DNA from 2 places in the Dehalobacter restrictus DSM 9455 genome. Region 2 is predicted to be linked to the other one. Evidence: a T-box and tRNA genes for the amino acid it is inferred to sense, from the RefSeq annotation. Region 2 holds a T-box; the other holds one or more tRNA genes.
The links. A T-box is a leader RNA that pairs with one kind of tRNA and senses whether it is charged. The one in region 2 lies ahead of thrS (threonine--tRNA ligase), so its partner is inferred to be a tRNA-Thr.
Positions count from the first base shown of each region.

Region 1 (16,198 bases), 170 kb from region 2:
CACGAAGTATGGTTTGAAGATGCCCGAAGCATCTATGCCAAACTGACCCTGGCCAAAGAATTTCGGATCGGGGGCATAAGCTACTGGACGATCGGAAGATATTTTCCCCAGAACTGGCTGGTTTTAAGATCTTTATACAATGTAAAGAAACTGCTTTAAAATTTTATGGTATAAGACTTGTTCACTCCTCAAACAATATACTTGCAACAAATTTTTTTAAGTGCAGACCAAAGGAGGAACAGTATTAATGAAACACAATCCGGATGACCGCAGGGATAATGCCGACAGAATCCAAAAAAATATTAATCACACGATCCAGAATATGGAGCTTGCTGATGAAATGATTGCGAAAACTGATGATCCTAAAAGTAAGAAAGATCTGAAAGAGAAGAACGAACGGAGGCGTGATGCGCTAAACGGAATGAGGGCGGAAATCCGGGACGAAGCCCTGGATAAAAAAAGAGAGTATGAATAGATCCAAAAAATAGCAGCCAGGCAACAGCCTGGCTTTGTTTTTGAATTAGACCGGTTAAATTTGTTCTATTTATTGATAACCCCATATCAATGATAGCAATCCCAAAAATTACTTGCTATAATTTAGAGTGCATATTGACTAGTACCTTAGTACTGGCATTGAATGGGGGTAATCCGAAAAAGTGAGTGCAATAAAAGTAATGGTCGTTGACGACTCTCTGTTTTCAAGAACACTCATTGTGGAAATACTTCGCGACAGCGGCTTGGAAGTCGTCGGGGAAGCCGATTCCTACGACAGCTTAATCGAAACATATGAACGGTGCAGACCCGATGTCGTAACGATGGATATTGTTATGCCGGATATGGACGGATTTGAGTGCAGCCGTGCCCTTTTTGTAAAAGACCCCAATGCAAAGATTATTCTTGTCAGCTCGATGAAAGATGAAGAATCGGAAGTTGAAGCGCGCCGCATCGGGATTTCCGGATACATTCAAAAACCTGTTGACAGCGACTACCTGGTCCAGATGATCAACAACGTTATGGCACCGGATATTCATTATGACCATCTGCTTGCCTATGGTCTGGAAACCTTTAAGGAATCTCTAACCCAGAATATTGCCCGGATGACCAAATCACCCGTTTCTTTTGCTTCATACGAAAATTTTGGAGACCATTACTTATCCCAGGGAATTACAGCTGTTATCGGGCTGATCGGCCGCCACTCCGGATCTATGATCTTAGATATGTCGATGGAGACAGCGGAAAGAATTGTTGAGATGCTCCTGAAACGCGCTCATAGAAACCGTGAAGAGGTATTGTCCATGGTTGCCGAATTGGCCAATATTATTGCCGGAGTTGCCTGCTCGATGCTGAATAAGTCCGATAAAACTTATAGTCTGAGCGTTTCTCCACCCAGTCTGTTTTACGGTACCGGGACCGAAATTATGAGTCCGAATCTTAAAATGGATGCCGTGACGGCAGGAACCAACTTCGGGAATATTTTCCTAGGTGTTGGTTTTAAGAAGGGGTCGAGTATATGGATGTAAGTATCATTAATCCTCTTCTGACTGCTTTTACAGAAGTTCTGCCGCAGCTCGGCTTCCAGTCGGTCGAACGGCGCAAGGTATCCAAAATAGAAGCGGCCTTTCAGTACAACGGTATTCTTCTGAATATCTCACTTTTCGGAACAGTGAAAGGCGCGATCCTATTCGGGATGGATATTGAAGCTGCCAAAAAGTTTGCCTCTAAAATGATGATGGGTATGCCGGTGGCTGAACTGGATGCTATGGCCAGAAGCGCAATTTCTGAAATGGGAAATATGGTCTGTGCTAATACGTGCACGCAGTTCACAAAAATTGGTATCACTGATCTGGATATCTCGCCTCCGACCCTTATGATCAGCGAGAACGGTGAGGCGACCCTACCCGTGCCAAAATCGATTGTCGTAAATTTCCTGATTGATGATATTGAACTGAGTGCCTATGTAAGTCTGATGAATAAATAAAGGAGGAACAAGAAAATGGGTTTTTGTGGTTTAAAAATTCAGTTTGTAGGAATCACTAGGATACAATACAAAAGCCTTAGACATTTGTCTAAGGCTTTAATTTTCTTTGGTTGCGGGGGCCGGATTTGAACCGACGACCTTCGGGTTATGAGCCCGACGAGCTACCACTGCTCCACCCCGCGATGTTAAATAAAGTTCCAGCTCGATATCTCCAATTATAGAATGGTGGGCAGGGATGGATTCGAACCACCGTACCTTTCGGAACAGATTTACAGTCTGCCGCCTTTAACCACTCGGCCACCTACCCATTTCAATTGGAGCCGACGATGGGACTCGAACCCGCAACCTGCTGATTACAAATCAGCTGCTCTACCAATTGAGCTACATCGGCATTGGACACCAACGTATTGTATCAAAGATTACGGCCACTTGTCAACAAAAAAAAGTGTTTTTTTTCTGGAATAATTTACAAAACAGAGTGTGTGATTCTATTCATATTGTATGGAATTTTAGGCCCCTCTGTGCTCCAGATACCTTTCCAACTTTCGCTTGACCCGCTGCAGTGCATTGTCAATGGATTTGACATGCCTGTCGAGATCAACGGCAATCTCCTGATAAGATTTGCCTTCAAGATAGGACATCAGCACTTCCCATTCGAGCGAACTTAAAATCTCGCCCATTTTTTCTTCAATATCGTCAAATTCTTCCCTGCTGATGATTAGTTCCTCGGGATCCGTGATCTTATTTCCAGAAATAACATCCAAGAGCGTCCTGTCGGAATCCTCATCGTAAATAGGTTTGTTCAGTGATACGTACGAATTGAGCGGAATATGCTTTTGTCTGGTAGCCGTCTTGATTGCTGTAATGATCTGCCGAGTTATGCATAACTCGGCAAATGCTCTGAAAGAGGAGAGCTTGTCCCCACGGAAGTCACGAATTGCTTTATACAGTCCAATCATGCCTTCTTGAATGATATCTTCCCTATCCGCGCCGATCAAGAAATACGATCTGGCTTTTGCCCTGACAAAATTCTTGTACTTATTGATTAAGTACTCCTGAGCTTCTGCGTCACCGATCTTTGCTAACTCAACTAGTTCCTCATCCGCTATGTATTCATTAGCCTCGAATTCTTCTGGAATCTCTGTCTGGATACTGTAAGTCAAGTCCATCCCTCCCGAAACCGATTCACGAAGGTAACGCTGAAGCCTCCATTATATGCTTATAACAAAACAATTATACCTGAAATGCACAAATAGCGTCAAGATGAAGATTGGCGGGATATGGCAGATTAAGTCTGATTTCTCTGTCTCCGGACCTCATACATGATAATGGATCCGGCTACGCTGGCATTCAAAGATGAAATTCTGCCATACATTGGCAAGGATATAATTTCATCGCAGGTTTCCCGGATCAGTCTCCCGAGTCCCTTATCCTCTCCGCCAATGACGACGACCCTTGGCCCTTTCAGTTCCGCCTGATAGATATCTTTGCCGCCTGCTTCCGCACCGGATACCCAGCAGCCCTCTTCTTTGAGATATTTAAGTGTCTGGACAAGGTTGCTTACTCTGGCCACAGGCACATATTCCACAGCTCCGGCCGACGTTCTGCCGACAGCTGGCGTGAGTGCGGCACTTCTTCTTTTGGGAATGATCACCCCATGAACACCCGCTGCATCGGCAGTTCGAAGAAGAGCCCCTAAATTATGCGGATCCTCGATCTCATCCAGAACAAGGATAAATGGATCTTCCCCTCTTTGCCTTGCTATCTCCAAAATATCGGATGGTTCTGCATATTCTTTGGCAGCAGCAAATGCCACCACTCCCTGATGCTTTTCTCCGGCAGTATATTTGTCCAGGACAGTATTCTCCACAAATTGGTACGGTATGCCGCGCGCTTTAAGTAGATGCAGTATGTCCGAATTTCTTCCCTGCCCCTTTTCATTTTTGATCAGCACTTTATTCACCGGATTCCCGGATTTGATCAGTTCGGTCACAGCGTTGCGCCCGCACACAATATTTTCTTCCAATGCCGGTTTCCCCTTCCGAAAGTTTATTGTAAGCATACTAACCTTTAAAATTTGTATATTACGACGTTCACTTTCTTATATATTTTACAACACTGTACTGAATGTCATTATAAGTTTGCAATTCACCTTCAGACTCGACTTTCCAGTTGTCATCTTCATCGACATTCCTAAGATGCTTATCCGCAGGGAATGTGTGCCTGATTTTTGTTACATACAGTTCATTCAGATAGGGCATGAGCAGCTGAAAAAGTGATTCTCCGCCAATCACACAGATATCGTCCGAAGGGTATTTTTTCAGCTCCTGAAGCAGGTCCTCCAGAGAATGACAGATAATAAATCTTTCATCCTGAAAATCCTTGTTTGTGCTCAGGATAATATTCGTTCTGCCCTTTAAGGGCTCTTTTCCCGGCAATGATTCATAGGTTCCTCTGCCCATGACCACGACCTTGCCAACAGTCATCTGCTTAAAAAACTTCATATCTTCCGGAATTTTCAGCAGCAGGTCTCCTTTATAGCCAATACCCCAGTTTTGATCTACCGAAACGATTGCTTTCATTCATTAGCCCCCTAAAAAATTTTCAGAACAACGCGGCAAATCCTCTGAAGATAATAAAATGCTGCATGTAGTGCGCAGCCGTTACTTTTGCCTGAAATAGAACAGATCTCTTACTTCCTGCTGTTTGCCGCAGGTCATCTTCCCTTCATGGCATTTGCTGACCAGACAGGGCGGCAGTGCTTTTTCATAGAGTACACCGGATAATTCTCTGAGGATCTTCAGTTTCTTGACTGCGAGCTTTCTGATTTCCCACTGGGCGTTCAGGCAGGTCCTTTCCGAGAGCATCTGATTGTCTATCCTCGCATTTGTGGACATAATCATTTTTAAAAGCTGGCAGTTCAGGATAAACGGCATAGCTTTGCCCAGCCCCAATTTTTGATAAATCTCCCTGGAAAATGTCCGATAGGCTTCCGTCAGATTTAAGAACTCCTCCAAAAACGGAGAATTGCGAATGCTATCCGGAACGATTACCGGTCTTTCTGTGTCGCTGAAAAGGTTACTGAAGTCTTCCCGGAACATTTCCGGCAGACGATGACGGACCTGCTGGTGATACGTCACCAAGGAACACATCATCCCAAAAGTGGTCCGGACCTGTTCGGCAATACTTTCATGACCGTAACCAAGCACTCTCTGGACAATTTCTTTCGCCTTAACTGGAGCTTCCTCCCCCCAGGACAGCAAAACCTCGGAAGACGCCCTGCTTTGGGTGCTGGTCAGAGCGCCTAGACCAGCCTTAATGTCCGGATCCTGACAACTGGATAATAAGATGAGGTCATCTTCGGAATTAATTCTCGCCAAATCTGTCCGATAGAAGTCCTCAATGATTGTTAATTCTGCCGTACTGTCATAGTCATCGGGGAACAGCGCGCGTAATTCAGCCGGAAGGAAGGCTTCCAGCTCATTTTTCAGGGTCTCGAATATCCCTTCATATTTCCTGTCATTGAATAAAAGAAAGAACTCCCACAGTTTGTCCCCGGACATCGAAACGGATAGATTCGTCTTTGCCGCGAGCGGCAGTATATAGCGGGCATCTTCAATCGGAATCGCGTAAAGGTAATGCTCAGGCTTAGGTCTCCCTTTAAACCCGCCTTCCTTCAGTGCACACATTCTGGTATACAGATCCAATGCTTGCTGCCCGAGCTCCAAGGCTCTGTGGTAATCTTCTGGCGGCAGGTCGGGAAAAGCAAACGCGTCCTGATCAAGCGCCACGTATCTTTGACTTTGTTGTACATAGGATGCTTTCAGCTCACAGAGCAGCATGCTCTGAACCCGGTTGATACCTTCTGCAACAAAGAATATATTGACCGTTTTCAGAACTTTCTTTAGTTCCGTGGCGGATATCCCGCTTAAATGATTCCGTTTAATCCAGGCTGCGACTCGGTCCAGTCCGGTATGTTCAAAGTTTGTGATCTTCATGTTCCGACTCCCCCCCGTTTTCCGGTTTCTTCGGGTAAAGTACCTCTTTCTGTTTTCTTGCTATTTTCTATCGCCATTGTCTCAAGAATCCCGTCTATGTTGTTTAGAACCGCGCCCATCCGAGTATTTTGGCCAGTAATATGCCAGTAACCGATAAGCGCTTCGAAGGCTGTAGAATGCCTGTAGGTGACAACATCAACACTACGCGGATAGTGGCCCTTCGCATTCCGACCCCTCAGAACAACCTCTGTTTCCGTTTCATCCAGTTCGTTCATGAGATGCCTCAGAATACCTGCTTGCGTTTTGGCCTGTACATAGAAAATAGCCCGCTTATGCATGAGTTGTACCTTGGCAATGTCCTGCTCCAGAAGATGCTTGCGTACCCATAATTCGTAAACGGCGTCACCTATATAGGCAAGCAGCAGGATATTAATATCCTGCCACCGTTTATTGATTTGTACCGACCAAATATCCGGCATGCCGTTATCCTGTTTAGGTTCGTTTTGCTTAGGCAAATGTTATCATCCCTTAACTATTTCAAATACCAGCGGGCACCCTCAGGGGTATCTTCAATCACAATCCCGATTTCTTTAATCCTGTCCCTGATGAGATCCGCAGTCGTCCAGTCCTTGTTCTTACGGGCATTGGCTCTGATCTCCATCACAAGCTCCATAACCTGGGCCAGTTTTCCGGAATCCCCCTGTAAAACTTCAGCCTCGGCTTCCAGATCAAATCCAAGTATCCCAGCCAGCTCTATCAAAGTCTGTGCTGCTTCAGCCAGAGATTCAGTCTTTATAGAAACTTTGGCAAGGTACGTATTGATTCCTTTGGCCAGCTCGAATAAGGCTGCATAAGCCTGGGCCGAATTAAAATCATCGTCCATAGCCTGTTCGAAAGCATTCCTGGCCTCCAGACTGGCCTCAGCCATTTCATTATCCGCCTTCTGGTCTCGGTTCGCAGCAATGATACCGAACGTCATACCCTCTTTACCCAGCGCTTTGCCCAAGGCCTCTTTGGCCAGACGCACGCTGTTTTTCAGGCGGTCCAGTCCTTTAGAGGCCATGACCAGCTTCTCATCATCAAAATCCAGCGGACTGCGGTAGTGTGTTCCGAGCAGATAAAAACGGATAACATCTCCCGGGAATTTTCCTGTAACATCTCTGACCAAAAAGAAGTTCCCCAGCGATTTGGACATTTTCTCCTGATTAATGGTAATAAACGCATTATGCATCCAGTACCGCGCAAACTGCTGACCCTCCAGACAGCCTTCGGACTGCGCAATTTCATTCTCATGATGCGGAAAAACCAGGTCGCCTCCGCCCCCATGAATATCAAACCCAGGCCCGAGGTATTTCAAGGACATCGCTGAACATTCAATATGCCAGCCGGGCCTTCCCTTACCCCAGGGACTCTCCCAGAAAGGTTCTCCCGCTTTGGCTTTTTTCCATAGCGCAAAATCCATCGGGTTATGCTTCTTATCGTCCACCTCTACACGTGCTCCGGCCTGCATATCTTCAAGAGTCCGGCCGGACAGCTTGCCGTATCCCGGGAATTTGTCGACAGCGAAATAGACATCCCCGTCAATATTATAGGCTAAGCCCTTTTCCTCCAACCTGCGGATAATGTCAATCATCTCCGGGATATGTTCCGTGGCTCTCGGGTGGATATCGGCAGGAAGAATATTCAAAGCCTTGGCATCCGTAAAGTACTCATTAATATATTTGCCGGCCAGCGCTATCGGGTCACAGTCTTCTTCAGCCGCCCGTTTAATAATCTTATCATCGACGTCGGTAAAATTCTGGATATACGTAACGTCAAATCCTTTATGGATCAGGTAGCGCCTGATCATATCGAATACTACCAGCATCCGGGCATTTCCCAAATGAAAATAATTATACGTCGTGGGGCCGCAGGCGTACATTGAAGCCTTTCCCGGTTCCCTCGGCACAAACTCCTCTTTGCGGCGCGTGAGTGTATTATACAGTCTGATCGCCATCACGATTTCCTCCTTGTACTTACTTCGGATAAGCAGCCGTTTTCTCCAATCGCCCGTAAATATTTTCTTTGCCGAGCAGCTCCATGATCCGGTCGAGGTCAGGGCCATGCATCTGCCCCGTAAGCGCAATCCTAACCGGCATAAATACATCCTTGCCTTTCAGGTTAAGTTCTTTGGTGATCTCTTTTAATATGCTCTTGGCTGCCGGTGCGTCAAGCAGCGCAGCTTCCCGGACCTTGGCTGCAAAAAGCTGCAGCACTACCGGTACGGTATCTGCCTTCATAATCGCTTCAGCTTCCTCCGTCAGCACATCAATTTCTGTTCCAATAAAATAATGAATATAGGACTTAACCTCGCTTAAGCAGTTGATTTTTTCCTTGACGGCGTCAATAAAGCCGGTCACCCACTGCTGTTCAGCCAAAGAAAGCTCATTCGGAAAAAGTCCTTTTTCTCTCAAAAACGGCAGCACCAACCGGGCAAGGTCTGCCGAAGCAGTCTGTTTCAGGTAGTGCGCATTAATGTAGTTCAGTTTATTCAAATCAAAAACTGCCGGGCTCTTTGATACTTTTTCCAATGAAAATTCTTTCTTGAGTTCTTCGATCGTAAAAAATTCCTGCTCACCGGAAGGCGACCAGCCTAAAAGCGCGATAAAGTTCACGACGGCCTCCGGCAAATACCCTTTATGGAAATAATCCATGACAGCAGTATCCCCGTCCCGTTTGCTCATCTTCCGCCCTTCAGTATTCAAAATCAAGGAGATATGGGCAAAATCCGGTACTTTCATTCCAAGGGCCTCATAAATTAAGACCTGACGCGGCGTATTGGATAGATGTTCTTCTCCTCTGACGACATGCGTGATGCCCATCAGGACATCGTCGATGACCACGGCATAATTGTATGTGGGGATTCCATCTGATTTGACAATGATATAATCCCCGATTCCATTACTTTCAAAAATGACTTTCCCTCTGACCAGGTCATTGATCACGATATCCTGGTCTTCCGGCACTCGGAAGCGGACAACAGGTTTCCTCCCTTCCGCTTCATAAACCTGGCGCTGTTCTGCGGTCAGCGTCCGGCATTTTCCGAGATAGCGCGGGGTCTCCCCACGGGAACTCAGCTCCTGACGCTCCTGTTCCAGTTCTTCTTCTGAACAGTAGCACAGGTAAGCATGTCCGTTCTGAAGAAGCTTATCCGTGTATTCACGGTATGTATCGAGCCTTTCCGTCTGCCTGTAAGGGCCGGAATCTCCGCCGGCGTCTATTCCCTCATCCCAGGTGATCCCCAGCCAGTGCAGCGCTTTCATGATATCCTGCTCTGATTCCCGGCTCGACCGTTCCAGGTCGGTATCCTCTATCCTAAAGACGAAGGTCCCGCCTCTGCCTGCTGCAAACAAATAATTAAAAAGAGCTGACCTGGCTCCTCCGATATGCAGGGGCCCGGTCGGGCTTGGAGCAAACCTTACTTTCACCGTCATAACCGACATAACCTCATTTCTACTTCGTACTGCTTGTCTTCAGCAGGTATTAATAAAATACAAGATATTAAAAATATAAGAATAATTGCGTTTAATATTATATCAGGTCATACAGGCAAAAGACAAACGATTGCCTGGGAACTGATTCCTTCTTCTCTGCCTTCGAAGCCCAGATATTCCGTCGTCGTTGCTTTGATCGATATACAGTCCGGACTTGCGTTCAGAATCTCTGCCAGATTCTTTCTCATCTGCGCGATATAAGGCAATACTTTCGGTTTCTGAGCGACAATCACACTATCCAGATTCCCAAGCCTGTAGCCTTCACCTTGCGCAAGCTTTACAACTTCAGCCAGCAATGCCAGACTGGAAATGCCTTTGTACCGGGCATCGCTGTCGGGAAAATGTTTGCCGATATCACCAAGCGCACAAGCCCCGAGCATCGCATCCATTACGGCATGCGTCAGAACATCCGCATCAGAATGCCCCAAAAGTCCTTTGTCATGGGGAATTTCTACTCCGCCCAGAATCAACATCCGTCCCTCAACCAGTGCATGGACATCGTAGCCCAGTCCTATCTTCATTTGAGGCACCTCTCTTCTTCTGCACAGGATGGACTCCGCCCAAAGCATATCTTCAGGCGTGGTCACTTTGATATTCTCGTAACTACCTTCAACAACCCTGACCGGTAAGCCCTGCCACTCAAATAGAGAAGCATCGTCCGTGGCCAGGTACTGCTGTTCAAAGGCGAGTTTGTGTACTTTTTCTAAAAGGTTCCGGTTAAAAATCTGCGGTGTTTGAATCGCCCGAAGCTGTTCCCGCGGGGGTGTTTCCACAACCCGGCCCTGAGCATCAACCTTTTTCACAGTATCTTTCAAAGGTACAGCCATGACGGCCGCTTCGAAGTCCGCCGTTTCTTCAACAAAACGGTTCAGATTATCCAGTGTTAATAAAGGTCTGGCACCGTCATGGACGATCACGCTGTCCACCTCAGTACTTAAGGACTGAAGCGCCCGGTAAACGGATTCCTGCCTTTCAGCACCTCCCTCAACCACTGCCGTTACCTTATTTAGACTGTATTTCGCCACCAACTTTTTAATTGTCAAAATATCTGCCCTTGCCGCAGGAATAATGATCTCTTTAATTAGCGGACAAAGTTCCAGTGTTTTTAGAGTAAAAACAAGGATAGGGGTCCCGGCAAGTTCAAGCAGAAGCTTGTTGCCTTGACCCCCCATCCTTTTTCCCTGCCCAGCAGCAGGTACAATAGCCGCAATATCAGCCGAATGCATTAAACTCATGGGAAAACTCCTCAGATGATTTTTCCTGCATCCCTTTGGGTTTAGCAAAGATCATCCTACCTGCAGCAGTTTGCAGAACAGTCGTAACCAGCACGGTGGTCTGTTGCCCAATGTACCTGCGTCCTCCGTCAACGACAACCATCGTTCCGTCATCCAGATAAGCTACGCCCTGTCCAGCCTCTTTTCCTTCCTTCATTATCTGAATATACATCTCTTCGCCCGGAAGGACGACTGGTTTCACAGCATTGGCCAATTCATTGATATTTAAGACTTTTATCCCCTGAAGCTCGGCCACTTTGTTTAGGTTATAATCATTGGTCAATATCGGCGCGTCCAGAATATTCGCCAGTTTGACAAGCTTACTGTCCACTTCAGCGATGTCTTCAAAATCACCTTCGTAGATCTCGACCTTAATGATCGATTCCTTGGAAATCTGATTCAGGATATCAAGTCCTCTCCGACCCCGGTTTCTTTTCAAGGCGTCTGAAGAATCGGCAATATGTCTGAGCTCTTCCAGAACAAAACCAGGAATCAGAAGAACCCCATCTAAAAAGCTCGTTTTGACAATATCCGCAATTCTGCCGTCAATAATCACACTGGTATCAAGCACTTTATAGCCTGCAGCAGCGGATTGTTTCCCGTGTCCTTTATCCTTATTCTTTTCTTTTTCAGCACGTTCCCCTTTCAGCTTGGGTAAAAAGTTGAAAAATCCAAGAATATCATCCTTGCGATTGATCCCAATAATCAGGCCGACGTAGCCAAGTAACAAACTGATGATGACCGACAGAATCGGACCGAGAAACGGAATACCCACAAAAGTAATGCAAACCAGACGGGCAATCAGCAAACCGACAATACCCCCAAGTGAACCTCCGACCAAATCGTGAATCGGCATGCGGATAAGTCTGCTTTCCAGCCATTTGACAAGGCCAATGAAAACTTTCATGCATACAGGGGCAAGAAAGAAACCAAAAGCAGATAACACAATAAAAATAATAATATAAGTCCAGTATAAGTGAATCTCGAAACCTAATGTCTGACTAAGTTGACGAATATCAACAACCTTTAATATCAAGTAATCTACGTAAATTCCTGCTGCACCAAACAGCAGCGTAATGATGCCGCGAACAATTTTGCTAAGCATCAAATTCACCTCCCTTTTTCTATATTTTGGCTAAAAACTATTTTGTTTATACCAGGAGTCTGAAATTTCCCTGATCTGTCCCCTATGAAATTGTTTAGCGGTATTTTCCCCTGTATCTCATCATTATATCAGGTTGTATTTCTCTTTCAAAGTAAACGACAAATTATTTCAATATATCTTAATTCAAGAAATATTTCCCGATTTGATGAAATTGACAACAGCTTCAGATGCTGTCTATAATGAAATTGGCAGAAAGGAAGTGTATGTTCTATGAGTCCAATCAATAATGATTTTCAAGAAACGGTTGATGCTATGCTAATTCGACACCAAAGCATCTTGGATATTTTATCAAAAGGACAAGAGGCTTCTTCCCGGGTAAACAGGGCTATAACAAAGGCTGTGACTTCTTGCGGCTGTGTCTCAGTGGATGCCTACAAGAGCCCAATTCCGGAAAACGCTACCATATCAGATCTTAAGTTTCTCCTGAACAGTCATCTGGTAGGAAACCTTTGTTCCAACTGCCGTGAAGTTGTCGAAACCGAACTGGGAAATCAGCTTTTTTATATCTCAGCTCTTGCCAATATTCTGGGCTTGTCTGTAAACGAAATCCTGGAAAAAGAAGAAAACAGACTCAAAACACTTACTGTTTTTAATTTTAGATAGCTGAGCTTAAAAGAAGATTAAAGGATGCGGAGATATTTTCTGTCATTTTGTATATTTGTATATCAGTTACTAATGTTTACAAATCAGTGATGCCTTGGAATGACTGCCGCGGATGTCTTTTGACATCCTTTTTTATTTTGGTATCAAAATCATCTAAAAAAGAAAATCCAGTACTTCCTCAATGTTCTTAACCGGAATGATTCGGCAATCGGTCTTCCCGATACTGTCTGCATTGACTTTTGGTACCAGGCAATTTTGGAAACCAAATTTTTCCGCTTCTCTGATCCGCTGCTCAATATGAGAAACCCCTCTAATTTCTCCGGTCAAACCGAGTTCCCCGATTAAAGCCATATTTCCAAGCGGCTGATCTTTAATTCCCGACATCACAGAGGCAATAACGGCAAGATCCGCTGCCGGTTCATCCACATCGAGACCCCCGGCAATATTGACAAAAACATCCCGGGTGCCAAAAGCGTACCCGGCTCGTTTGTCCAGGACTGCCAGAAGCATCAGCAGGCGGTGGTAATCCATCCCGTTTACGGTTCTTCTCGGCGGCGCAAAGATGGACGATGTTACCAAAGCCTGGACTTCCACTAAGAGCGGCCTTGTTCCTTCCATCACGACAGCCACCCCGGAACCAGCAGATACCTGTGTATGATCGCCCATAAAAAACATGGAGGGATTTGTAACATCAGCTAGACCGCAGCCTCTCATCTCAAATACCCCAATTTCGTTGGCCGGACCAAAACGGTTTTTAACTGCCCGCAGCAGACGGAAAATATGGTGCTGATCTCCTTCAAAATACAGGACCGTATCGACCATGTGCTCCAGAACCCTGGGTCCGGCAATCGCACCCTCCTTTGTAATATGGCCGGCCAGGAAAACCGTAATCTCATTTTCTTTGGCCAGTTTCAGCAAAAAAGAAGCCCCTTCCCTTACCTGGCTGACGCTTCCGGGTGCAGACTGAACGTCTTCGAGCAGCATTGTCTGGATCGAATCAATAAAAACGACTTTATAGCCTTTGTTCAGCACCTCCGAACGTACTGCTTCCAGGGAATTATCGGCGAGTATATGTACCCGGGAAGAAGAAAGCTCCATTCTGTCAGCCCTGAGTTTGATTTGCCGGGCAGATTCCTCTCCCGACACATAAAGCACATTTTCCTTCCGGGAAAGATATTCTGCCATTTGCAGAAACAAAGTGGATTTGCCAATCCCGGGCTCCCCGCTTAATAGAACAAAGGACCCTTCGACAACCCCTCCCCCGAAAACCCGGTTAAGTTCCGGACTTCCGGTATCAAGTCTCTGCCCTTCCATCGTTTGGATTTCAGTCAGAGGGATCGCCTGAACGATCCCTCTGTGTTCTGTAGGTTTGGATTTTTCTACGCGCTCCTCAATCAGTGTATTCCATTCACCGCATCCGGGACACCTTCCAAGCCATCTCGCGCTTTCCTGCCCGCATTCCCGGCAATAGAACTTCGTCTTCGGACCTGCCAAAATCCCTTCCCCCTTAGACCTTTTCCAGTTTCTTTCCGCCCTTTTTCTTGACGGCAGCGGGTTTCACAAAAACGACTTCTTTGTCGGAAAGTTCGACCTTAATCATATCGCCTGCGTTATAAGTTCCTTCAAGAATCTTTTCAGACAGAGGATCCTCAATCATTTTTTGGATAGCCCTCCGTAAAGGACGCGCCCCATAAGTCGGATCATTACCCTCTTCTGCCAGATGCTCCAGAACCTCATCATCCAGGACCAGTTCAAGTTCCTGCTCTTTTAGTCGTTTGCTGACATCCTTGATCAGGATTTTGGTAATCTTCACAAGATCGTCTTGCTTGAGCGGATGGAATACCACCATTTCATCCACTCTGTTCAAAAATTCCGGACGAAAAGTCTTCTTAAGTTCCTCCATGATCCTGGAACTCATGGATTTATATTCGCTTTCTTCGTTTCTTCCGGAGACAAAACCCAGAGATTCTTTTTTGAGGAAAGAAGCTCCGACGTTGGACGTCATAATCAATACGCAGTTGCGGAAATCCACAAGCCTTCCCTTAGAATCCGTGAGCCTGCCGTCTTCCAGTACCTGCAACAGAATATTAAACACTTCAGGATGGGCCTTCTCTATTTCGTCAAACAGAATGACGCTGTATGGTTTCCTGCGGACCGCCTCCGTAAGCTGACCACCTTCATCATGACCGACATATCCCGGAGGCGAACCTACCATCCTGGATACGGCATGCTTTTCCATATATTCGGACATATCAACTCTGATCAACGAATTTTCATCCCCAAACAGAGATTCAGCCAAAGACCTCGCCAGCTGGGTTTTTCCGACTCCTGTCGGTCCGAGGAAGATAAACGAACCAATGGGCCGCTTAGGGTCTTTGAGTCCCGCCCTGGCCCGTCTGATCGAACGGGCAACAGCCGTGACTGCCTCGTCCTGTCCGATCACGCTGTCATGCAGAAGGGATTCCAATTTCAAGAGTCTGAAGCTTTCTCCTTCTTCCAGTTTATTCAGTGGGACTCCTGTCCAACTTGATACGATTCTGGAGATATCCTCTGGCCCCACGACCATCCGGTCCTTTTCTCGGCTTTCCTCCCAGTTCTTACGAATCTCGCTGAGCTTTTCGCGTTTCTTTTGCTCTTCGTCTCTGATTTCGGCAGCCTTTTCGAATTCCTGCCTTTTTACGGCTGCTTCTTTTTCTTTCTTCAGATTTTCGATTTCTTCCTCCAGCTCTTTCAAATCCGACGGTGCCGTAAAACTGTGAATGCGAACTCTGGATGCAGCCTCATCAATTAAATCGATGGCTTTATCGGGCAAAAATCTGTCGGAAATATACCTGTCGGACAAGCGCGCTGCCATATCAATTGCCTCATCGGATATCTTCACCCTGTGATGGGCTTCATACTTGTCCCTTAAGCCCTTCAGAATGGCCACGGTTTCCTCAACTGTAGGCTCTCCTACCTTAATCGGTTGAAAACGTCTTTCCAAGGCTGGATCACGTTCAATATGCTTACGGTATTCATCGAGTGTCGTTGCTCCGATACATTGCATTTCTCCTCTGGCCAGAGCCGGTTTCAGAATATTGGCTGCGTCAATGGCTCCTTCGGCAGCCCCCGCTCCGATCAGGGTATGGAGTTCGTCGATGAAGACGACCACGTTGCCCGCCAGCCGGATTTCTTCCATGACTTTTTTCATTCTCTCTTCAAATTCACCGCGATATTTTGTCCCTGCTACCATCGAAGAAAGATCGAGTGTTACAACCCGTTTATCGACAAGGATCTCCGGCACTTGGTTGTTAACAATCCTTTGGGCCAAACCCTCGGCGATGGCCGTTTTTCCGACCCCGGGTTCTCCAATCAATACAGGGTTATTCTTCGTCCGGCGGCTCAGCACCTGAATGACTCTTTCAATCTCATTTCCCCGGCCGACGACGGGGTCAAGCTTCCCTTCAGCGGCCATAACCGTCAAGTCCCGTCCGAACTCGTTTAAAGTCGGTGTTCCACCTGCCTGTCCGGGTTTGCTGTTATTCGCGGCGGAACTTCCGGGCATTGATGTGCCTTCGGTTTCTCCTCCCAGGAGCTCTACAACCTGCTCCCATATTTTTTCCGGGCTGATCTTAAGATCCGCCAGGACTCTCGCAGCAATTCCTTCT
Region 1 covers NZ_CP007033.1:466,265-482,462, reverse strand. The annotation lists gene DEHRE_RS02305 (LysM peptidoglycan-binding domain-containing protein) at 1-159, shown strand, start outside; gene tlp (small acid-soluble spore protein Tlp) at 248-475, shown strand; gene DEHRE_RS02295 (response regulator) at 657-1,520, shown strand; gene DEHRE_RS02290 (chemotaxis protein CheX) at 1,511-1,978, shown strand; tRNA gene DEHRE_RS02285 (tRNA-Met) at 2,086-2,160, opposite strand; tRNA gene DEHRE_RS02280 (tRNA-Tyr) at 2,202-2,285, opposite strand; tRNA gene DEHRE_RS02275 (tRNA-Thr) at 2,294-2,369, opposite strand; gene sigH (RNA polymerase sporulation sigma factor SigH) at 2,488-3,147, opposite strand; gene rlmB (23S rRNA (guanosine(2251)-2'-O)-methyltransferase RlmB) at 3,267-4,004, opposite strand; gene DEHRE_RS02260 (dihydrofolate reductase) at 4,072-4,560, opposite strand; gene DEHRE_RS02255 (FAD-dependent thymidylate synthase) at 4,642-5,976, opposite strand; gene DEHRE_RS02250 (Mini-ribonuclease 3) at 5,973-6,491, opposite strand; gene cysS (cysteine--tRNA ligase) at 6,509-7,972, opposite strand; gene gltX (glutamate--tRNA ligase) at 7,992-9,449, opposite strand; gene ispF (2-C-methyl-D-erythritol 2,4-cyclodiphosphate synthase) at 9,557-10,030, opposite strand; partial or broken gene ispD (2-C-methyl-D-erythritol 4-phosphate cytidylyltransferase) at 10,112-10,681, opposite strand; gene DEHRE_RS02230 (PIN/TRAM domain-containing protein) at 10,722-11,888, opposite strand; gene DEHRE_RS02225 (nucleoside triphosphate pyrophosphohydrolase family protein) at 12,159-12,551, shown strand; gene radA (DNA repair protein RadA) at 12,705-14,045, opposite strand; gene DEHRE_RS02215 (ATP-dependent Clp protease ATP-binding subunit) at 14,059-16,198, opposite strand, start outside.
Region 1: it encodes a tRNA-Thr, which carries the amino acid that the T-box ahead of thrS (threonine--tRNA ligase) is inferred to sense. The anticodon was not compared.

Region 2 (16,198 bases):
CAAAGCTCTATAAATCCGCCAATGGGCTATCTGCGATCCGAACCTTGAAACTCATAGAAACTGGAAAGCAGACCTTTGAATCCGATATTCTGTATATGGGTACTAACGCTAACCTTGAAACTTTTGCCAACAATGGTGGAACTCATCTTATTTTGATAACAGATGAGGCTTTACCAGATTACTTCGAAAAGAATCCACCCTTTAATCTATGGTAAAATTGTATTAGGGGTGCAAATAGGATCCTATTTAATTGGTTTTACTTGGTCGATGTCGTTTACTGACCAATTCAATGCAGTCTAATATAATTCTATTTACAGAGAACCGTGGGAATATAAATTATATTCCTACGGTTCTTTGTCATAAGAAAAGATTAGTGTACTTTAGAATGTTGTATCTACTTTCTCTTGAAGGAGTATACCATATTTAAAAACGTCAGCTATGATAGAGATAAGCACTGCAATTAAGATTCCACTTATATGAATATTTGAAAAATCAAAATAATAAATTTTTGTTACGAAAACACAACCTAAAAAGTTTTTTATTGGATCAGCCGCAACCGAATAAATGATTATTGATAATACTATTTTTTTCAGCCTTATGACATTATTGGTATTAAATGGGGTTGTGCTTTTCAAAATTGTATTAAGAATGTCTATTACCTGTTTTATCCCATATAGAATAATAATATTAAGAATTGAACTTGAAACTAAGTAAGTTAGAAAGGCTGATTTCGCATTAAATCTTTCAATAGCTACAGATTGTATAATGCTAAAAGGAATATAAACACCAAAGGTGGTACCATTAGCTAGATTATATTCTATAAACCAATCTAAATTTCCCTTTTCAACAGTAAATCCTTGTTCTGGAGTAAAGAATAAAATAAAACAAACAATCAATGTTGCAAAAAGTAATATTATCCCAATAATAAAGATAATTGATAAGATATTATTGATAGTTCTCGTTCTTTCTTTCAAATATATAATGTTATCTTGTCGCATAGAATACCTCCCTTTTATTACCATTATATTACATTATATTCAAAAGACAATAATTTAATCTCTTTTTATGAGATTGACATGACAATCATGATAACCACATATAAAAATGCCTGTCCGTAAAACAAAAGCAATTTCGTTTTTGCGGACTGGCATTTTGTTTTGTAATCTCCGGACAAGCACATTTACTGACTGTACAGACAAGATTCGAATGACCTGTCAATCCGGTGGGAAAAGAGGTGAATGACTGGAACACGGGATTTTAAGATTATTATACAACTACCAATGAAACAGTTAATTCCTGAAACTGTGAATCGGTGCCGGAATTCTGCCGCCCCGGTTAATGAACTCTTCCGCGCTGTATGGATTGACCGCCATGATCGGTGCATAGCCCAGTAAGCCGCCGAACTCGGCAGTATCGCCGACCCCTTTGCCATGAACCGGAATCACGCGGACTGCGGTGGTTTTATGATTGATGACGCCGATGGCGGCTTCGTCTGCAATCATGGCCGAGATCGTCGATTCCTTGGTATCTCCGGGTATCGCAATCATATCCAGTCCTACGGAGCAGACACTGGTCATCGCCTCGAGCTTGTCAAAGGTCAGTGCGCCGCACTTGACCGCATTGATCATCCCTTCATCTTCGCTGACCGGAATAAACGCTCCGCTTAGTCCTCCTACGGAGGAGGAGGCCATGATGCCGCCTTTTTTAACAGCGTCATTCAACATGGCCAGCGCTGCAGTCGTGCCATGGGTTCCACAGGCTTCCAAGCCCATTTCTTCAAGAATCCTGGCCACACTGTCTCCGATTTCCGGTGTTGGGGCCAGGGACAAATCCAAAATGCCGAACGGTACATCCAGTCTTCTGGATACTTCGTTGCCAACCAGCTGGCCGGCCCGGGTAATTTTAAAGGCAGTCTTCTTAATATTCTCGGCTACGACATGCAAGGGTTCTCCCTTAACCTTCTCCATGGCACATTTAACGACGCCGGGACCGCTTACCCCGACATTGATCACAACTTCAGGTTCACCAACCCCGTGGAAGGCGCCTGCCATAAACGGATTGTCATCGACGGCATTCGCAAACACCACCAGCTTCGCACAACCCAGAGAATCCCTGTCCCTGGTCAAATAAGCTGTATCTTTAATGACTCTTCCCATCATCTTGACTGCATCCATGTTGATGCCGGCTTTGGAATTGGCCACATTCACAGACGAACATACCCGTTCTGTTTCATTCAGAGCCTCAGGGATGGATTCGATTAAGATTCTGTCACCTTTTGTAAAGCCTTTCTGCACCAGAGCGGAGAAGCCTCCGATAAAGTTAACGCCGACCTCCCGGGCTGCTTTGTCCAGCGTTCTCGCAAACTCGACATAGCTTTCGTCTTCACTCCCGGAGGCGATGATAGCCATCGGCGTAACGGATATTCGTTTATTGATAATGGGAATGCCATATTCAGTTTCGATTTCATTGCCGACTTTGACAAGATTTTGTGCCAACCTGGTAATTTTGTCATAAATTCTCCGGCGGGCCTTTTCTCCTGAAGCGTCAATGCAATCAAGCAAAGAAATGCCCATCGTGATGGTCCTGATATCCAGTTTTTCTTTCTCGATCATGCGGGTGGTTTCAAAAATATTTTTATAGAGACTCATTATTTACCTCCAAAAGACTTCCCCTGTTTCTGGCTGGCAACTTGTCAACCCTTGTTAACTGTAAGTTAAATATTGTGCATGTAGTCAAAGATCTCTTCTCTTTGAATCTTCACCGACAATCCGATCTCTTTACCGAAGGCATCGAGCTCTTCCTTCAGGACACTGAAATCGCATTTTATATTGGAAAGATTGACCAGCATCATCATGGTGAAATAATCCTGCAAAATCGTCTGGCTGATATCCTCCACGTTTACATTATTCTCCATCAGAATCTTGGTAACGCCATAGATGATCCCGACTTTATCTTTTCCTATTACAGTGACAATTCCTTTCATTGTAACACCTCCGTTTGTTTCATTTTATTCTATCATTTCCTGATAAACAAAAGCAAAAATAGCGCAGTCCTTCTCAAATATTAGGCGCCTGCGAAAAATAATAAAGAAATGGCCGAATAATAAGCGGGATCGACCATTTCTTAATCACCGTCAGATGTAAAAAAAATTATTCGCCGCCGCTTTCTCCTAACATGTTAAGAAGCGTCATCTGTTCTTCTTTTATTTTTGCCAATTCATCTGCAAAATTGAGTGCTGCCAGGATAGCTACCTGATGTGCTGGTATCCTCGGGAATTTCAACGCAATTTCTTCCATTCTTTTATCGACATCATGGGCGAGTTTCTTGATATATTCCTCAGATCCCTTGCCGCGAATAACATGAAGTTCTCCGAATATCAGAACCGATACTTTTTGTTCTTCCGGATTCACTGTCTTCACCCGCTCTCCTGTCTAGTACCTTGTTACATCATCATTATTGTTTATTTTCGCCATTTTGCCCCAAATTCCTGCTGTATTCCCGAAAGGATGTCGGAATTAAAAGTGTTCACTTCTTCATCTTTCAAGGTTCGTTCTGCAGACTGGTAACGCATCGTAAAGGCAAGGCTTTTGTGTCCTGCCGGAACGGGCTGTCCTTGATACACGTCGAACAGCTCTACTTCTTTCAGGAATTCCCCGCCGAGTGCCATGACCTTTTTCTTAATATCTTCTGCGGATACCTCTTCAGGAACCACAACGGCCAGGTCACGCTGAATTGCCGGATAACGCGGATACGATTTGGCAATAACCGCGAGATTGGCATTCCTGGAAAGCGCTCCAAAATCGAGCTCAAACAGCACCGGACACTGCAGGTCCCATTTCTGGTCGAGCTGTGGATAGATTTCCCCGAGAATACCAAGGTACTCCCCTTTGCTGTAAATGCTTGCGGACCTTCCGGGATGAAGCAGGCTGCAGTACTTGCCTTCCTCAATTCTCCGATATTCAAATTCCATTCCGCATTCTTCCGCAATTTGTGTCAGGATCCCTTTGACATAAAAGAAATCAAATTTCACCTGCGAATTCAGCCAGTGGCGTTTGCTTTCCCCCTGCGCCAAGCCAGCAATCCGGGAAACCTCATCGGGCTGCTCCTTTAACGGCAGCTCTTTTGGCAAATAGACATTGCCGATTTCAAACAGCAGCAGATCCGTGTTGCGTCTGGCGGTATTTCTGGACGCAATCTCCAATAGTCCGGGCAGAAGTGACGTCCTCATCGTTCCTAATTCTTCCCTTAATGGATTTAAGAGCGGGATATTCCGGCCTTCTGACCCCCATTGATCATCCAATTCTTTATTGCTGAAAGAGTAGGAAATAACCTCGTTCATCCCGGCTTTGATCAGGATTTTACGCAGTTTGCGCCGGAAAACCTGTTCAGGTGTCCTGCACCCTTGCGTTTGGCTGCCCTGCGGCAGAGTGGTAGGAATCTTATCATAGCCTATGATGCGGGCAATCTCTTCAATCAAGTCAACTTCAATTTTAAGGTCCTGCCTGTAAGAAGGAATTTCAACACTGTACCGGCAATCAGACAATTTCAGATATTCAAAATCAAGAGCTTCAAACACCTTTTCAATTTCCTGATACGTATATTCCACACCCAGGACCTGATTGACCGTGGGAACCGCTATTTCGATCCGAACCTTGGGCGGAAGCGCACAGACTTTTTCCGTAAAGGACATCGGTACACCCGCCTCGAGTTCCAGCAGCAATTCTGCCACTCTGCCCAGGGTTGGGACTGTCCAGTAAGGATTGACGCCTTTTTCAAAACGGCTGGAAGACTCCGAACGGAGTCCCAGCTTTCTGCTGGTACGCCGGACACTCGAACCGAGGAAATGTGCTGATTCAAACAGGATCCTGCAGGTCTTGCCGGTCACTTCGCTTTCCAGGCCGCCCATGACACCGGCAATGGCCTGCGGCCCGTTATCGTCGGCAATAACCAGCATATCGGGTTCCAATTTTCTTTCGATGCCGTCCAGGCTGACCATGGTTTCACCTTGTTTGGCTTTGCGGACTCTGACCGTACCCTGAAGTTTATCCCGGTCGAACGCATGAAGCGGCTGTCCCATTTCCAGCATGCAGTAGTTGGTAATATCGACAATATTATTGATCGGACGGACTCCGGCAGCCCGGAGTCGGTTCTGCATCCAAACCGGCGAGGGTTGAATGACGACATCATCCACCAGCAGGGCCGAATAACGCCAGGAAAGTTCCGGATCTTCAATTTCAACCTTCTGCCTGACATCTTCCGGCCAGGAAGGCATTTCCTCCCGGCCCCATTCCGGCAGAACAGGCTTTTTCCCGAGCAAAGTCCCGGCTTCTCTCGCAACATTGACCATCGCCAGACAATCCGGCCGGTTAGGGTAAAGTTCCAGTTCCAGGACGCTGTCCTGCAAACCAAGATATGTTTCCAGGCTCTGACCGACAGGCGCGTCAGGAGACAGGATCAGGATCCCGCCTTTACTGCGTTCCTGACCGACCGCTTCGATCTCAAGTTCCTTGTCGGAACAAAGCATCCCATACGATTTTACGCCTCTCATATCGACCGGTTGAATTTCTTTACCCCCTGGAAGCACCGCTCCCGGAACGGCTACCGGTACTTTATCCCCGATAAGGACATTTGATGCACCCGTTACAATGGTCAGTTCTTCCCTGCCGGTATTCAAACGGCATACCTGCAGTTTTTGGGCATCGGGATGGGGCTGGATATCCAGAATTTCACCGATATAGACTTCTGTGAAGCCTTTATTCAAGCATTCTACCCCTTCAACTTCAATCCCGCCCCCGGTCAGGACTTCTGCCAATTCCTCAGGACTGAGAGGGAGTTCGAGGTATTGTTTCAGCCATTCCATGCTTACTCTCATCAGAGCATCCTCCAGTACTTCAACATTTTATGATCAATAAAAACAATCTATCTGTAATCACTCAAACGATTTCTAGAATATCGTTCTCTAAATAACTAGACATTTAAACCTTCATAGCTGGGTCTGCGTGCCACAGTTCCAGCGTAAGCGGAGCATGGATGCGGAGCGCGGCTGTTAGCGCCATGGAGGGCGCTATCTGCCGAGAGCGGAATGTGGCGCGCAGACCAGACCCCAATGATTATATTTGTCAAATTATTTAAAGATCAATGTCCTAGAACTGCTCCAGGAAGCGGATATCATTATCAAAAAGCAGTCGCATATCTTCAATGCCGTATTTCAGCATTGCAATCCGTTCTACGCCCATACCGAAAGCAAAGCCTGTTACTTCCTTAGGATTATATCCTCCCATCTCCAGCACATGCGGATGAACCATTCCGGCCCCCAAGATTTCAATCCAGCCGGTCCCTTTGCACAGCCTGCAGCCTGCACCACCACAAAGCATGCAGGATACATCAACTTCAGCACTGGGCTCAGTAAATGGGAAGAAACTCGGCCTCAAGCGGATTTCGCGAGATTCGCCAAACATTTGTCTGGAGAAATACAGAAGCAGTCCTTTGAGATCGGACATTCTGACTCCCTTATCGACCAGCAGCCCCTCTACCTGATGGAACATCGGTGAGTGGGTTGCATCATCATCGTTGCGAAAGACTTTACCAGGCGCAATAATCTTGACCGGAAGCTGGGGTCTTTGTTTCTCCATGGTTCTGATCTGGACCGGCGAGGTCTGCGTCCGAAGCAGAATATCCTCGGTGATAAAAAACGTATCCTGCATATCCCTGGCCGGATGGTCTTTCGGGAGGTTCAGCGCTTCAAAGTTATAGTAATCCGTTTCTATTTCTGGTCCCTCAGCAATGGTAAAACCCATGCCCATAAAAATATCTTCAATTTCCTCAATCACTTTGCTTAAAGGATGCTGGTGTCCTTGAGGCAAAGAATACCCCGGCAGACTGATATCGATTCGTTCTTCCCTTAGTCTGCTTTCCAAAGCATTCTTTTCAAATTCCCTCCATTTTTTGTCCCAGGCATCTTCGAGCTGCGTGCGCAGTTCGTTAACGATCTGCCCCATTTTGGGACGCTCTTCCGCGCTGAGCTGACCCATCTGCTTCAGCAAGGATGTGAGTGATCCCTTTTTGCCCATCACGCGAACTTTTAGCTCCTGAAGCTCTTCCGACGAAGTCAGCTTGGTCAGTTGCTCCAGTGTATCTTCTTTAATTTTTTGAATTTCTTCTCGCATCGCGGTCACCCTTTCAGCAATTAATTATATAAAAAAACAATAAACCCTCGTCCGACTAGGGACGAGAGTTCGTATTCCCGTGGTACCACCCTTTTTTGACCATGCGTCAAATCACAGTTCACACTTAATAAGCTGGTAACGGCTGCCAACCGATATAACTCCCGGAATGAACTTCAACCTCAAGACTCCCATGTTGAGGTAGCTGCCTGCCTGGCCGACTTTCAGTCTGAGTCGGTCCTCCCTTTAGAGGCCTGCCTGCCTTTTGTTCCGTTCATTGTCACTTGTCAATTTGTCGTTGTTCTTGTACCAAAGATATAATTGGGGAGAACCGGTTGCCTCGAAGGCTTTCCAAAAATAATCAGGCGCTGACATTTTGAGCCCACCTTTCCTCGGCTTAGGTCCGGAAAGCAAAGTAATTGTTTTCTTTGCCTGATCAGAATTATATCATTTTCAATCATGGTTTACAAGAATTGTCCCTGTCTTCGCATTTCATAAAGGAATATTCCGGCAGCCATTGACGCATTCAACGATTCAACATTGTTAAACATTGGAATGGAATAGTGCTTAGCGGCCTTTTCCATAAAAAAAGCTGACGGCCCTGTTGCTTCATTTCCCACAATTAATGCCAAAGGATAGTCTTCACGAATGTTCGTCTTAAATATGGAAGTTCCACCCATGGTGGATACGACCATGGAACATTCTTTTTGTCTGCAAAAAATTGCTATTTCTTCAGGCGTTTTATCCGCCAGAATCACCTCGGAAAAAACGGAGCCCATACTGCTGCGCAGAACTTTGGGATTATAAAGATCCACCGTTTTTTTTGTCAGAATGATTTGCTTGACATCTGCAGCCAAGGCGGTTCTTAAAATCGTACCCAAATTACCCGGGTCCTGGATTCCGTCAACGACGAGAAGAATGGTATCCTTCTCAATCAAGATATCCTGCCAGTCAAATTCGGTTTTGCGGATAATCCCGAGAATGCCCTGTGGCTCTTCCGTAGCGCTCATTTTGCGCATTACCGCTTCAGACACCTCTTCAGCTTCTATTCCCAGCGCTCGTATCTCCGTTACCAGTCCGCCAATACTTAAGGATTGCTGCAAATCCGATTTTTCCATCGCCGCGTCCTGAGCCGTATAATAAATCTTCTTAAGCTGCGCTTGCCTAAGAATAGCTTCCTGTACAAAACGTTTGCCTTCTACAAGGAATTCCCTATATTCTTTACGGCCTTTTTTATCATGCAGGGATACTACATGCTTGACCTGTTCATTTTGCAAAGAAACGATCATGATGATCCTCCCGGATTACCTGGAATAGATAGAGCAAGAGTCCGGTCCTGAAAAGACCGAACTCCAAAGATTCATAGGTATTCTTGACTTAAGCATTCGCCTGAGCTTTTGCATTGGTGTTGTCGAGTTTGCTTTGGGCAACTTCTACAAGCTTCGTAAAAGCTGCAGCATCATTAACTGCCAAATCGGCCAGCATTTTGCGGTTGATATTGACATTGGCCAGCTTCAGACCGTACATCAGCCGGTTATACGTAATGTTATTCATTCGGGCAGCTGCATTAATCCTGGTGATCCACAGCTTACGAAAATCGCGTCTTCTCTGTTTGCGGTGAACATAAGCATACGCCATCGATTTAACGACTTGCTGTTTGGCCATTCTGAAAAGTTTGCTCTTACGTCCTCTATATCCTCTGGCTAATTTTAATATTTTTTTATGGCGTTCATGTGCTCTGACGCCTCTTTTTACACGGGCCATTTTTAAAGACCTCCTTTAAGTGATATTCTTATTTTACATAAGCGATCAAACGAGCAATACGCTTCGCATCAGTACTATGCATCGTTGTAGCTTTGCGAAGATTCCGTTTACGCTTTGGTGATTTCTTCTCCAAGATATGGCTTTTATAGGCATGATAACAAACAATTTTACCGGTAGCAGTTTTCTTAAAACGTTTGGCAGCTCCGCGGTGTGTTTTCATTTTAGGCATTTATGACAACCCCCTTTTCATATTAATCGTGTTTGTGTGCGGTAGGAGCTAAAATCATAACCATATTACGGCCTTCGACTTTGGGTTCACGCTCGACAAGAGCTTCTTCACTAAGAAATTCAGCCATTCGTAAACACAATACTTTACCATGGTCTGGGTGTGTTATCTCCCGTCCTCGAAACATGATGGTAACTTTAACTTTATCGCCATCGCCTAAAAAGCGCTGGGCATTGCGAGCTTTGGTCATAAAATCATGGTCTTCAATATTCGGGCGGAGCTTGACTTCTTTAATTTCAACAACCTTCTGCTTCTTACGGGCTTCTTTATCACGCTTCGCCTGTTCATATTTATATTTCCCATAATCCATCACCTTACAAACCGGTGGTTTGGCAGCAGGAGCAATCTCCACTAGATCAAGCGCTTTTTCAGCAGCGACGCTCAAGGCTTCTTTAATAGGAATGATCCCGAGTTGTTCTCCTTCTTCGCCTACTAATCGAACTTCCCGAGCCCGGATTTCTTCATTAATCCGTAAATCTTTGTTAATAGCGAATCACCTCCAATTTTTTGCTTACAACGAGCCAAAGAGTATAAAAAAATAAAGACGGTATTCCACCCGTCTTCATCATACAAAATGAGCATAACCATACTGGAAAACTCACTAGGACCTCATCGGCATTATGTCATGAGGTGAGAAGCGGATGGCTTCTACTTGGCATAAGTATTATACATAGTATAGCGTTCAATGTCAATCATCTAATATGTGATTTTAAATGTTTCATTTTCATTGGCTGGAACCGTGATCTTTCCGTCAATCATTTTTTGTTTATATTCATTTATTTTGGTATAGGTTTCTTCCGAAACCATAGATTCAGTTGTCTCTGCCAAACCGACGGCATTCTCCGCTAAGCCATACGATACATTTTTACCGGACGCCAAGGTTTTCTCTTCAATTTGTTTGATGATGCTGTAAGCGACCTCGCCGTTTTCTTTGATGACTGAAGTAAGGACAGTCTCAGGTGCCAGACTATTTTGATCAATGTCAGCACCTATGGCATACTTGCCTTTTTCCTCCATGACTTCAATCATTGCTTTTCCTGCCAGACCTGCGTTATGAAAAATAACATCGGCATCAGAATTGACCATCGCTTCCGCCATCTCTTCGACCCTGGTCTTATTGGTGAAAGTGGCGGCATTTCCTTTTAAAAGCTCACAGTTGGGATTGACGAACCGTACTCCGCTCTTGAAACCATAAAAGTAAGGCTGTGCTGCTTCTTTATTGTCCCCTGAGATAAAACCAACGACATTTGTTTCCGTCCTTTTTGCCGCCAGATACCCTGCCAGAAAAGCCGCTTCCTCTACTCTATACGACACGGCCAGAACATTGTCAGGAATGGTTCCCTCGATGGTGCTGTCCAGACAGACATAGGTAATTTTAGGGTTTTTTTCTGCCGCTTCCAGAGCTGCCGGAACGGCAGCAGGACCTATGGTGAATATGACCTGACAGTTCTGGGATTTAAGCTCGGCAAGTCCTGACGGATAGTCTTTATCATTTTTGACCTTAGCATAGCCGATCCCGGCGTTTAGTTCCTGTTGTGCCTTTTGCAGTCCTTCCCAGGCCTTTTCAGAATAAATATCCTCTATTCCGTCCTGGCCGGTTATCAGGCCGACCTTGATCGCGTAGTTTCCCGAGTCATCCGAAGGTGCGTCCTGACCGCCTCCGCCCAGAATCCCGCAGCCAGTCAGTAACAGTAAGGCTATAACAAGCAAACAAAGCATTTTTCCCCATATTTTCACTGCATTTCTTTTTAACATTTTTTCACCTCTTGTATAGCCTTCTGTTGTTCAGTGTCCAAAGTTTATCGGAAAAATTCCCAGGCTCGGTTTCATTCAGGGCTTTTTGCATATCAAACATCCTGGCATCAATGATATCCAGATAATGAAGGATTTCTGCCTCTGGAAACATCGGTCTCTTGGGACTGCCATATTCCGGCTCATAATGGTGCGAAAGCAGCATATGCTGAAGAAGGAGACTGGTCTCCTCATCGAGACCCGCCTTGCCTGCAGCCTTTTCAATTTTCTTGATTCCTTGAACAATATGGCCTAGCAGCTGCCCCTCAACTGTATATTCCGTAGCGATCCCAAGGGCATTGGCATCAATTTCATCAAGCTTGGCAACATCGTGCAGCATGATCCCGGCATAAAGAAGATCTTTATCCAGGAAAGTATAGACATCCGCTAGTTTTTCTCCAGCTTTAAGCATTGTCAGCGTATGATACAGCAGTCCCGACCTTAAGGCATGATGATTCTGCACAGCAGCCGGATGAATCAGCAGTTTCTCTCCGGCTTCTGTCAGGAGAAGCTGGACTGTTTCTCTTAGTTTGACATTCTCCATCCCGGAGAGGTATTGCAGAAGCTCAGCGTACATTGCTTCCGGACTATACGGTGCAACAGGTATAAACGCATTAATGTCAACTTGATCGTCCTCAACAACTGCACGGATTTTATCGATCTTAACTTGTCTCTTGCCCTGCCATTCCGCAATACTGCCTTTGATCTTTACAAGCATATTGCTTTGATATAGTGTTTCATCTTCCTGCTTGCAGTCCCACATCCTTGCGGTTATTTCCCCGCCGGCGTCACCTAAGACGATATCAAGATACCGGTTTCCGCCAGCCGTAGTCTTCGTTTCAACCCTGCGAATCAGGAAAAATGCGACCAAAGATTCTCCTGACTTCAACTCATTCCAATTCTTTTTCTCAGTCAAGTTACCCACCACTCTCCGGAATTTGTATTGTTTTCCGCTGGTCAATCCGATTTAGGCCTGATTGCCTGCAGGAATTTTTTTGGTGCTTATTTCGTCCAGAATCAAGGAAATAAGGTCTTCCAATTCCATGACGCTGGTCTTCTGCTCTCCATAACGGCGGACGGATACCGTACCCTCTTCGGCTTCCTTATCTCCGACGACCAAAGCAAAAGGTATTTTATCGGTCTGTACTTCCCTAATCTTATAGTTGATTTTCTCCCGGCGTTCATCAAGCGCGGCGCGGATATCCCGGTCCATAAGCAGTCCCTTAACTTTCTCAGCATAGGCGCTGTGCTTGTCACTGATCGGCAGAATGCGCACCTGCTCAGGCGAAAGCCAAACCGGGAAAGCACCGGCGTACTGCTCGGTCAGAAGTGCAATGAAACGCTCAATGCTGCCGTAAACGACCCTGTGAATCATGACAGGACGGTGTTTATCCCCGTCTTCCCCAATGTAGGTCAGGTCAAATCGCTCAGGCATCTGGAAATCCAGCTGGATGGTTCCGCACTGCCAGGTTCTGTCGAGACAATCCTTCAGGTGAAAATCAATTTTCGGTCCGTAGAAGGCTCCATCACCAGGATTAATTTTGTAATCCATCCCTTTAGCTTCCAGCGCTTCCTTCAGCGCATTTGTCGCCATTTCCCAATCCTGATCCGAACCCATGGAATCCTCCGGACGGGTGGAAAGCTCAACATGGTACGCAAAACCAAATATTTTATAAAAGTAATCAACTAAATTAATAACGCCGATGATCTCATCTTTGATCTGGGAAGGCAGCATAAAAATATGGGCATCATCCTGTGTAAAGTTTCTTACTCTCAACAAACCATGAAGGGCACCCGATAGTTCATGCCTGTGCACCAGACCTAGTTCTCCGCAGCGGATCGGCAGATCCCGGTAGCTGCGCAGTTTTGTCTTGTACATAATCATACCACCCGGACAGTTCATCGGTTTAACGGCATAGTCCTCATTGTCTATTTTCGTAAAATACATGTTTTCCTTATAATGATCCCAGTGCCCGGACTGCTGCCAGAGAGCTGTATTCAAAATGATAGGCGTTCTGATCTCGACATAGCCTCTTTTCTGGTGCTCTCTGCGCCAGAAATCTTCCAGCGTATTCCTTAAAACCATACCCTTCGGATGAAAGAACGGGAAGCCGGGACCTTCATCGTGCAGACTGAAAAGGTCAAGCTCCATCCCAAGCTTCCGGTGGTCACGCCTTTTGGCTTCTTCAAGCTTAAATAAATAATCATCAAGATCAGAGGTCTTGGCAAAAGCTAAACCGTAGATTCTCTGAAGCATTTTGTTTTTCTCACTGCCGCGCCAGTATGCACCAGCCAGGCTCTGCAATTTGAAGGCCTTCAATACCTTTGTTCCAGGAACATGCGGTCCGGCACAGAGGTCTGTAAAATTCCCCTGCGTGTACATGGATATTCTAGCATCTTCGGGGAGATCGTTGATCAATTGGACTTTATATTTTTCCCCTTTATTTTGGAAATAGTCAATCGCTTCTTCGCGCGCAACCTCACGGCGTTCAAACTTATAATCATTCTTCGCCAGTTTGCGCATCTCCTCTTCAATCTTGCCTAAATCCTCGGGGGTAAAAGTGTATTCAGAGTCAAAGTCATAGTAAAAACCATTCGCAATCGCGGGACCGATACCCAGAATGGTTCCCGGGAAAAGATTCTTCACAGCCTGAGCTAAAAGGTGAGAAGCTGAATGGCGCATTACTTCCAGTCCCTCTTCACTGTCAAGCGTAAGTACTTCTACGTTTGCGTCATCTTCTATCGGAAACGAGAGGTCTTTGACCTCCCCGTCCACCTTGCCTGCAACCGCGACCCTGGCCAGACCCTGAGAAATAGAAGCAGCCAATTCCAGAACAGTTGAACCCTGCTCCACTTGACGAACCGAACCATCCTTTAAGGTTACATTTAACATGATCCTATCACTCCTTGTTTTTATTCATGATTTATCCATTCAAACTTCTTTGGTATTAATACTAAAAAGCTCCCGTCCTTCTTATGGGACGAGAGCGATAGAAACCCGTGGTTCCACCCAAATTCAAAAATACGACCGCCTGCTATACCGGCAGCTAATTTTCCTTGGCATCCTTAACGCGGATAAACGTCCAGCCTACGCATATCATGTTCGGCGAGGAACTCGGAGGCGGTCTTTTCCCAAATATCGCAAAAATGCTCACAGCCCAGGGCATTTCTCTCTAAATGCGAACGATTAGGATACTGTCCTCTTCATCGTGCCTTCATTATTCCTTTTATATAGTCTTAGATTATACCACTTAAAGTATGTTGTCAATCAGTTGTCTTTACACAGGCTGCATCCCCGGCAATAGGTCATCTTATCACCAAAAACTTCCTGAACGATCCGGGCAATTCCGGACTGTTTTTCTGCTGCAACATGAACAATCAGGCGATTCGGAGAGCGTTTCAGCAAAACACTGATGGGGTGATCTTCGCTTTCAGCACTGGAATTTATCAGAACAGAATGGTTGTCATCGTAAAATGCCACTTCATCTTTGTGATTAATGACCATATGCATCGTATTTTTGTTATCCCGCTGGGATTCAAAAAATCTTTTCAGGAGTCGTACAAAGCTTTCATGCTCCTGCTGAAGGGCATAAACATTTACAGCACGTGCAATCTGTTTCTTTAATTCTCTCTTATATTGGCCCGATCTGAAATTCATAAATCCTTCCAGATCAATTTTTTGATGGTCATTCAAAAATTCCAGAATGGACTTTACCAGGATTCTGTTTCTAAGCCGAAGAAAACCAGTCTCTGCCTGGTCATTCAGATATCCGGCAACCTTTGGATAAGCCTCGTCGATTTCGCTCCCGAACATGTTGAAGTCATCTTTTAATTTTTTTCTGATATAACGTTCTTCCCATCCCTGAAGAACAACGCTACCCAGTGCATGGGCAATATAGTACTGAACGATTTTGACGGTAAGCTCATTCCGGACATTTTTCCCCTTCAAATTGGCATAAATGAAGCTGACCAGATAGTTTGGCTCATGGCAGACTTCAGATATTTCAATCGGCAGCCCGTCTTTATGGTACAAATCGTATACTGCTTGAGAAAGCTCTTCTTTATAATCAGAAGTCCCAACTTCTAAATAATAATCATTCAAAAGAAAAATCCCCCCCTGGAAATATATGCATCATCCTTCCTAATATTTCCGGTAAGGAATTTTCTTATTCTTATCTATTCTTATATATTCTTATATTGGTTAGGATTACATTGTTTCTTGTCTAATTAATATTTTTTCTGCCGCTTAAATAAACAATAAGGCCAATCAGCAGCAAACTAACCGCCATGATCCCGAATTGTACATATCTGGTTAAGTACAGGAATTCTGTCACATTCTTAACATCGATATCCCCTGCCAGAACAGCATACGTCTTTCCGCCGGCATCCTTCACTTCCTGGTAACTCGATACGAATGTCCCCAGTGAAGTCGTGTGATACTCTCCCTGGACAACTTTGCCCTTCAGCGTGTTCTCTACTGCCGACGAGGCGTTGTTCTCCAATTGTCCCAAAGCCAAATGTGCCGGGTCATCCTCCGCCCTCGCATCAACGACGAAAAACCATACCTTATTCTGCTCATCCTTGTACAACATGTAAATATTTTCGAGCTGGTGCTCTGTCTTTAACTGCATCAGCTTCGCCCGAAGTTCTCCGTAATAAGCATTCTGCTGATTCTGCGTTTGAATAAGCTCCTGCAGTTTTTCGTTATCAAAATCAGCCACGGCCAGAGTAAGCGTGTTGCTGACCCGTTGGCCTGCCAAATCTACTGCGAGCTGTTTGGCTCGGAAATTTCCTACCCCCGTGACAATAATCAGGCAAAAAACAGCAATGATGATGACAGCATATATTTTTTCTTTTCCGGTGACATTTTTACCCCCCATAAGCATTCAAACTAATTCCCTTGTGCCTATATTATTCTACACCATTATTACCTATTCTGCATGCGTTGAAGTTCATTTCCAGAGATATTTAACATAATAATCTTTAAGGATATTGTTCCTGGAACCCTATGTTCAGAGGGAAAGCAGGTGAAGTATGAAAAATACAAAACAGTTTTCCACAGTTTCAATTGCTGCCGCCTTCATCGGAACAATTGTCGGAGCAGGGTTTGCGACCGGACAGGAGGTTCTCCAATTCTTTACTGTATTTGGAATAAAAAGTTTTGCCGGTATCGCCGTGTGTACTGTCTTATTTT
Region 2 covers NZ_CP007033.1:298,034-314,231, reverse strand. The annotation lists gene DEHRE_RS01550 (hypothetical protein) at 1-215, shown strand, start outside; gene DEHRE_RS01545 (DUF2975 domain-containing protein) at 381-998, opposite strand; gene DEHRE_RS01540 (PFL family protein) at 1,290-2,648, opposite strand; gene DEHRE_RS01535 (ACT domain-containing protein) at 2,714-2,983, opposite strand; gene DEHRE_RS01530 (cell division protein ZapA) at 3,150-3,419, opposite strand; gene pheT (phenylalanine--tRNA ligase subunit beta) at 3,461-5,872, opposite strand; gene pheS (phenylalanine--tRNA ligase subunit alpha) at 6,144-7,166, opposite strand; gene DEHRE_RS01515 (TrmH family RNA methyltransferase) at 7,628-8,452, opposite strand; gene rplT (50S ribosomal protein L20) at 8,541-8,927, opposite strand; gene rpmI (50S ribosomal protein L35) at 8,956-9,156, opposite strand; gene infC (translation initiation factor IF-3) at 9,179-9,700, opposite strand; gene DEHRE_RS01495 (BMP family lipoprotein) at 9,910-10,968, opposite strand; gene DEHRE_RS01490 (3'-5' exoribonuclease YhaM family protein) at 10,973-11,875, opposite strand; gene thrS (threonine--tRNA ligase) at 11,972-13,897, opposite strand; T-box leader at 13,979-14,221, opposite strand; gene DEHRE_RS01480 (putative sporulation protein YtxC) at 14,273-15,106, opposite strand; gene DEHRE_RS01475 (hypothetical protein) at 15,228-15,890, opposite strand; gene DEHRE_RS01470 (YkvI family membrane protein) at 16,039-16,198, shown strand, end outside.